DNA from 2 places in the Arthrobacter sp. Y3221159 genome. Region 1 is predicted to be linked to the other one. Evidence: riboswitches for the same ligand, from Rfam matches in the RefSeq annotation. Region 1 holds a riboswitch; the other holds the start of a gene.
What was found. Region 1 has a riboswitch for thiamine pyrophosphate ahead of thiO (glycine oxidase ThiO). Riboswitches for the same ligand answer to the same signal wherever they lie in the genome.
Positions count from the first base shown of each region.

Region 2: it holds a riboswitch for thiamine pyrophosphate, as region 1 does, so the genes downstream of both, thiC (phosphomethylpyrimidine synthase ThiC) here and thiO (glycine oxidase ThiO) in region 1, are expected to answer to the same signal.

Region 1 covers NZ_JBNHFC010000001.1:448,513-452,507, reverse strand. Annotated here, with positions in the region: gene AC5RT3_RS02145 (4a-hydroxytetrahydrobiopterin dehydratase) at 1-65, opposite strand, end outside; gene AC5RT3_RS02140 (thiazole synthase) at 109-924, opposite strand; gene thiS (sulfur carrier protein ThiS) at 929-1,165, opposite strand; gene thiO (glycine oxidase ThiO) at 1,162-2,484, opposite strand; TPP riboswitch at 2,477-2,595, opposite strand; gene thiE (thiamine phosphate synthase) at 2,623-3,354, shown strand; gene AC5RT3_RS02120 (RNB domain-containing ribonuclease) at 3,438-3,995, shown strand, end outside.
Region 2 covers NZ_JBNHFC010000008.1:17,340-21,334, forward strand. Annotated here, with positions in the region: gene AC5RT3_RS09790 (VOC family protein) at 1-581, opposite strand, end outside; gene AC5RT3_RS09795 (amidohydrolase family protein) at 670-1,761, opposite strand; TPP riboswitch at 1,841-1,948, shown strand; gene thiC (phosphomethylpyrimidine synthase ThiC) at 1,943-3,778, shown strand; gene AC5RT3_RS09805 (alpha/beta hydrolase) at 3,846-3,995, opposite strand, start outside.

The DNA.
Region 1 (3,995 bases):
CAGTCGGGCAGCCCGGCGAGGGCCTGGTGGATCTGTTCCTGGGGAAGGGCATCTTTGCCGGCCACTGCTGCTCCTTGCTTGAGGGGCATCAGCCGGCACGGTCCCGGCCTAGAGGAACTCGGCCCGGCCTTCCATTGCCGACGATGCCAGCGCGTGTTCGCGGCGGGGAATGCGGCCCGCCGCTTTCGCCAGCCTACCGGCGATGACGGCGTGTTTGAATGCCTCCCCCATCAGGGCCGGATTCTGCGCCCGCGTGACCGCCGTGGCCAGCAGCACGGCGTCGCAACCGAGCTCCATGGCCAGGGCGGCGTCGGAGGCCGTACCGATCCCGGCGTCCAGGACCACCGGGACGGAGGCGCGGGAGACGATCAGCTCGATGTTGTGCGGGTTCAGGATTCCCAGTCCCGTGCCGATGGGCGCTCCCAGCGGCATCACGGCGGTGGCGCCGAGGTTCTCCAGCCGCAGCGCCAGGACCGGATCATCATTGGTGTACGCAAACACCTTGAAGCCGCGGTTCACCAGCTGTTCGGTGGCCTCCACCAGCTCGACGGCGTCGGGAAGGAGGGTGTGCTCGTCGGCAATGACCTCGAGCTTCACCCAATCCGTTTCCAGCGCCTCGCGGGCGAGTTCGGCAGTGAGGACGGCGTCCCGGGCAGTGAAGCAGCCGGCGGTGTTCGGCAGTACCCGGATGCCGTGGTCCACCAGGAGCTGGAACAGCGAGCCCGTCTCCGCCGTCGAGTAGCGCCGCATTGCCACGGTGGTCAGGGACGTGCCGGAGGCCAGGAGTGCTGCGCCAAGCCCGTCGAGGCTCGGGGCGCCCCCAGTCCCCATGATGAGCCGGGACGCCAGGGGCACCCCGTCGATAACCAGGGCATCGTCCAGGTTGGCAACGGCCGTGGTGGTCAGGGTATCGGATTCGGTCATCGTGTCAGCCTCCCTGCACTGCCGTGACAAGCTCGACGTCGTCACCGTCGGCGAGCGCCGTGGCGAACCATTGGCTCCGGGGAACAACCTGTGCGTTGTGCGCCACGGCGACACCCAGCCTGTTCCCGTCCTTGGCCTGGCCGTCAGCCCCCACGGTACGGCCGGTGACCTCGCTGATGAGGGTGGTGATGGAGGCCCCCTCAGCCACCGTATGGTGGTTTCCGTTCAGGGTGATATTCATGCTGTCTCCTTGATGTTGACGCTTGCAGCGGAGGTTTCGCGGCCGGAGAAGCGGCCAGGGTCGAACGTTTTCCAGCGGGGGTCCGCGGTGCCGTCCATCAGGTCCCGGCAGATGGCGCCGGCTGCGGGTGACAGGAGGACGCCGTGCCGGAAGAATCCGGTGGCCATGATCAGGCCGGCGATGTGCCCGCCCGGGTTGGAGCCCGGAGCGGCGGGCACCCTGCCCAGCAGCGGGGCGTTGTCCGGGGTCGCCGGCCGGGCCCGCGCCGTACATTCAAGCAATTCCAGCTCGGCCACGGCCGGGACCAGGACCTGCGCGTCCCGGAGTAGCTGATAGACGCCGCCTGCGGACACCGTTCCGGCAGCGGACCGGAGGGCTTGCGGGGGTACGGCACCGGCCCCGGCGAGGGCATCCTCACGCTGGGTGGCTCCGATCACCACCGTTCCGTCCTCCCGGGGGACGATGTACACCGGCACGCCGCGGACCAGGCCGCGGACGGTGGCCGTCACCAGCGGCCGGAGGTGCTGCGGTACGGCGAGGCGGAGGATGTCCCCGTAGACCGGCCGCAGCGGCAGGTGCAGGCCCGCGGGCAAGTCCATCAGCGCAGCGGCATCCAGTCCATTGGCCACCACGGTTTCTCCGGCCAGCACTGTGCCGCCGCCGGCGAGCCGGGCTCCCGCAACAGTGCCATCAGCCCACAGCAGGCCCAAGGCCCTGTCCGGCACCGCGTAGCCTTCCGCTGCGCCCGCAACTGCGGGGCCGCGGCCGGCGGCTTCCCCGGCGAGGGCGTTGCGAAGGCAGGACACCAGGAGCCGGGGATCCACCTGGTGGTCCGCGGGGGTGTCGAGGGCACACGCGATGGCGGGGCTGAGCAAAGGTTCCCGCCGCCGCGCCTCGCGGACGGTCAACGGCTCAACAGCCAGGCCATTGGCCTGCTGGACCGCGCGCAGGTCCATCAAAGCCCGGCGGTCGGCGGCGTCGGCACCCACGGCGAGGGTCGGCGTCGTCAGGTACCCGGTTTTCTCCCCGGACGCACAGGCCAGGTCCGCGATGAAGCCGGGCCACCGGGCGGAAGAGGCCAGCATCAGGTCCAGGAGGTCCTCTTCCTGGTAGTGCAGCTCGCTCACCGGTGCGAGCATCCCGGCGGCCGCCCAGCTGGCGCCGGAGCCGGGGGCGTCGTCGATCAGCGCGACGCTGCGGCCTGAGCGCTGTGCTTCCCAGGCGATCGCGTGGCCCACCACTCCGCCGCCGATGACTGCGACGTCGGCCCTGATGGTGCCGTTGGGGGGCTGCGGGGGTGCTGTGTTGGGGGTGCCCATGTGTCTCCTTCCCTACGCCGGAATTACCCGGATCAGGTCAAGCGGTCGGCTCTGACGCCCTCTCAGCCCGGCGCTTTATGACAGCTGCCGCAGGCTCCCGCAGTACGAGGCAAGTGTAGAGGAACTAGGCTTGCAGCCATGAATGTGTCCCACTCCGCTGCCGCTGCCGGCGCCTCCGCAACCGATGCCTTCACCACCGCCGAGGGAACCGCAGGGCTCAAGTCTGCCCGCCTCTATCTGTGTACTGACGCCCGCGCTGACCGCGGTGACTTCGCGGATTTCGTGGATGCCGCCTTCACCGGCGGAGTGGACATTATCCAGCTCCGCGACAAGACCATCGAGGCTGCCGAGGAGCTGGAACTGCTGGCCGTCCTCAGGGAGGCTGCGCAGCGCCATGGCCGGCTGTGGGCAGTGAATGACCGCGCCGACGTCGCGGTGTTGTCCGGCGCGCCGGTGTTCCACATCGGGCAAAAGGACCTCCCCCTGCCCGCGGCACGCACCCTGCTGAACGGCAACGCCGCCATTGGACTCTCCAGCCACACCCCGGAACAGGTTGATGCCGCACTCGTTGCCGCCGCAGGGCCTGCCGGATTGGACTATTTCTGCGTGGGGCCGGTCTGGGCCACCCCCACCAAACCGGGCCGGGCCGCCGTGGGACCGGAGCTGGTGAAATACGCTGCGGCAGCCGCGGCCAAAGCCGGCAACGAGGTGCCGTGGTTCGCCATCGGCGGCATCGACCACTCCAATATCAGCGAGGTGGTGGAAGCGGGAGCCCGGAGGATTGTGGTGGTGCGGGCCATCACCGAAGCGGCGGATCCCGCCGCGGCGGCGGCCTCACTCCTGGCCGTTTTGGACGCTGCCGCGTCCTGACCTGCCGGTGGGGCAACACGGCCCTGCCTTCTATCCCGCCAATGGCCTGCATATTCGGCGGTCTTCGGGCTAGGCTGATTTTCGTGTCACACCATCGGCTGGCTCCCAACGTCCATGAGCACAACAACGCGCTGGAAGAGGCCCTGGGCGCGCTGCGGACCGAGCTGGAGCTGCCCGGGCCATACCCTGAGCACGCGGTCCGGGACGCCGAAGCGGCCGTGGCCGCGCTGGAGCTTCCGTCCCACGACCTGACCGGGGTCGAATTCATCACCATCGATCCGGCCTCGTCCACGGACCTGGACCAGGCGCTGTTCATAGAGGCCGACGGCGACGGCTACCACGTGTTGTACGCCATCGCCGACGTTCCGGCCTTCGTGAAGCCGGGCGGACCGCTGGACCAGGAAACGCGGCGCCGCGGGCAGACCTTCTACGCCCCCGACGGCCGGATTCCGCTGCATCCGGAGGTCATCAGCGAAGGGGCGGGGAGCCTGCTGCCTGGCCAGGAGTGCCCGGCCTTCGTCTGGGACTTCCGCCTGGACGGCAATGCCGAAGTCACCTCTGCCACAGTCAGACGGGCACGGATGCGCAGCCGCGCCAAGCTGAGCTACAAGGGCGCGCAGGCCCAACTTGACACCGGTACC
Region 2 (3,995 bases), on a different contig from region 1:
AAGTTGCGGGCGGACTGCACGTCGCCCACCTGGAGGTGGACGTGGCCGACGCCGGCCGCGGTGGAGTGCTGCGCTTCCAGGGATTCCTCCGTGAGGTGCTGCTCGAGGTAACGCTGCGGCGGCAGTGCCAGGCTGTCCATCACCACGTCCGTCCCATTCCAGGACCAGTTGCTGCGCGGCCGGTCCCAGTACAGCTCAATGCCGTTGCCTTCCGGGTCATTGAAATAGAAGGCCTCGCTGACGAGGTGGTCGGCGCTGCCGGTGAACGAATGCGGGTCGAAGCGGGCGGCGGTGGCGATGGTTGCAGCAAGGGAGGCCTGGTCCTCGAACAACAGCGCGGTATGGAAGAGGCCGGCCTCCCCCCTGCCCGGAAGGTTCAGTCCGGGAGCGGGTGCCAGGTGGACAAGCGGCTTCTGGCGGCGGCCGAGGTAGAGGCCGCCGTCCTGCTCGGCGACGACGTCGAGGCCGAGGGCGCGCTGGTAGTAGTCGGTCATGACCTTCATGTCACCGACCTTGAGCATCACGGTGCCCATGGTGAGGTCGGCGGGAAGAAGATCCTGGCTGGTGGCTTCTGCGGTCATTGAGTGCTCCCTGTGCTGGGGCCGAACTGAGGGAACGGCCTGTCACAGTTAAAATTACTTGAAGCTTCAATTTATTCCAAGTACTTTTCTATGGTCCGCGGGTGATGATGCGGCCTCCCAGCACCACGTGGGAAAGATCCCGGACAGCTTCCGGCCGGGTGCGCGGATCCTCGCGGCAGAGAACGACGTCGGCACGCGCCCCCTCAGCCACGCCGTCGGCTCCGAGCCACTCCCGCGCCGCCCAGCAGGCAGCGTCCAGCGCAGCCGCCATGGGCAGGCCTGCCTGGTGCAGGGCAAGGATCTCGTCGGCGATCCTGCCGTGCCTGATGACGCTGCCGGCGTCGGTACCTGCGTAAATCCTCACGCCGGCGTCGTAAGCCTCACCCACCCGCTCCAGGCGCCGCTCCCACAGGGCCATCATGTGCGCCGCGTAGCGCGGGAATTTGTGCTGTGCCTGCGCAGCAATGTCGGGGAACGTGGCGATGTTGACCAGGGTAGGGACGATGGGCACGCCCTGTTCCGCAAAACGGGGAAGGTGCCGCGGCAGGAGCCCGGTGGCGTGCTCGATGCAGTCAATGCCCGCATCCAGCATCTGGTCAAGGGTGTCTTCGGCGAAGCAGTGCGCAGTAACGCGGGCGCCCTCGTCATGGACGGCCCGGACGGCGTCACGGACGACACCGGCCGGAAACGAGGGTGCCAGGTCGCCGGCTCCGCGGTCGATCCAGTCCCCGACGAGCTTGACCCAGCCGTCGCCGTCGCGGGCCTGTTTGCGCACGGCCTCCACCAGGTCCTCCGGTTCCACCTCGTCCGCGAAGCCGCGGAGGTACCGGCGTGTGCGGGCCACATGGCGTCCGGCCCGGATCAGCACCGGGAAGTCCCGGCCGCCCTGCATCCACCGGGTGTCGGCCGGTGAGCCGGCATCACGCACCAGCAGCGTTCCGGCAGCCAGGTCCGCCCGGGCCTGGCCCGCCGCGGTGTCGGAATCCACCGGACCCTCCGGCCCCAGCCCGATATGGCAGTGGGCATCCACCAGGCCGGGCAGCACCCACCCGTCCAGCACCCGGTCCGGAGCCTGCTGCGGGCGGATAAACGTCAGCACCCCGTCCACGGACCACAGGCTCCGGTGTTCGCTGGCCGGCCCGGTCAGCACAGGGCCGCTGAATTCTATGATTTCCGGCATCGGACTCCCTTTTCGCCGCCAGTCATGCTAGCACCGGCAGTCGTGGCAAGGATCTGCGAAGCGGCTGTGGTAGCTTCGTTCCTGACCACACGGGGGCCCCTGCAGGGGCTGAGATCGGGCTGAGGCAGCCTGCGACCGTCGAACCTGTCCGGGTAATGCCGGCGAAGGAAGTGAGTATTCCTTGAGTACACCAAATGAACAGCGGAGCCCTGCCCAAAACCAGTCCGGGAGCGCACTGCCGGACGGAAAGCCAGGGGCACCTGCCACCCGGTCACTGGCATCGCATGCGCTGGCCTTCATCGAAGATGGCGAATCCGGCATCCGGGTCCCGGTGACGGAAATCTCCCTGGAACCGTCCCCCAATGGAGAGGCGAACCCGCCCTTCCGCACCTACCGGACCGCCGGACCGGGCAGTGATCCGGTAATGGGGCTGCCGCCTTTCCGGGCAGCATGGATCGCGGAGAGGGGAGACACCGAGGCGTACAGCGGCAGGGGCAGGAACCTGCTCGACGACGGCCGCTCGGCTGTCCGCCGCGGCGCCGCGTCAGCCGAGTGGAAGGGCGCGCAGCCGGTGCCCCGCCGCGCCGTCGTGGGACGGACCGTGACCCAGATGCACTATGCCAGGCAGGGCATCATCACCCCTGAGATGCGCTTCGTGGCCCTGCGCGAAAACTGCGACGTGGAGCTGGTCCGCAGCGAGCTGGCGGCGGGCCGCGCCATCATCCCCAGCAACATCAACCACCCCGAGTCGGAGCCGATGATCATCGGCAAGGCATTCCTGGTGAAGATTAACGCCAACATCGGCAACTCCGCTGTCACCAGTTCCATCGCGGAAGAGGTGGACAAGCTGCAGTGGGCCACGCAGTGGGGCGCGGACACCGTGATGGACCTCTCCACCGGCGATGACATCCACACCACGCGGGAATGGATCATCCGGAACTCCCCCGTGCCGATCGGTACCGTGCCCATCTACCAGGCGCTGGAGAAGGTCAATGGCGAAGCCAACAAGCTGACCTGGGAGATCTTCCGCGACACCGTCATTGAGCAGTGCGAGCAGGGCGTGGACTACATGACGGTGCACGCCGGCGTCCTCCTGCGCTACGTGCCGCTGACAGCAAACCGGGTCACGGGCATCGTGTCGCGCGGCGGCTCCATCATGGCCGGCTGGTGCCTGGCCCACCACCAGGAGAATTTCCTCTACACGCACTTCGACGAGCTGTGTGAAATCTTCGCCAAATACGACGTCGCGTTTTCCCTTGGGGACGGGCTGAGGCCGGGCGCCACGGCGGACGCGAACGACGCCGCCCAGTTCGCGGAGCTGGACACGCTCGCGGAACTCACCCTGCGGGCCTGGGAATACGACGTCCAGGTGATGGTGGAAGGTCCCGGGCACATCCCCTTCCACCTGGTCCGTGAAAACGTGGAGCGCCAGCAGGAGCTGTGCAAGGGTGCGCCCTTCTACACCCTGGGTCCCCTGGTTACCGACGTGGCACCCGGCTACGACCACATCACCTCAGCCATCGGCGCTACGGAAATCGCCCGCTACGGCACGGCGATGCTCTGCTACGTGACACCGAAGGAACACCTCGGCCTGCCCAACAAGGACGACGTCAAGACGGGGGTCATCACCTACAAAATCGCAGCGCACGCTGCGGACCTGGCCAAGGGCCACCCCGGCGCGCACGAACGCGATGACGCCCTGTCCAAGGCACGCTTTGAATTCCGCTGGCGCGACCAGTTCGCCCTGTCACTGGATCCGGTGACCGCCGAGGCCTTCCATGACGAGACGCTGCCAGCGGAGCCGGCCAAGACGGCCCATTTCTGCTCCATGTGCGGGCCCAAGTTCTGCTCGATGCGGATCAGCCAGGATATCCGGGACGAATACGGAACCGCGGAAGCACAGGCGGCCCTTGCCGACCGGGCCACGGGGATGCGGGAGAAGAGCCAGGAATTCCTGGCATCGGGCGGCAAGGTCTACCTGCCGGAACCGCAGCTGCCCGAGACGGTTTCCACGTAGAAGCCTTCCCCTTCGTCCGGCTGGCAATTGGGGGCCGGCCGGACGGAGGGGAAGCCCGGGCGGTCCGTCAGGACGCGCGGGCGGACCGGGCCCTGCTGATGTCGCTGATAAAGGACCGGACGGCCCGGTCGCCGTCGGGGGAATCATGCGGCCGGTGCCCGCCGGCAGCGGTGCGGTGCACGGCTCCGGTTTCGCGGAGGTAGCCGGCAATTTCCTC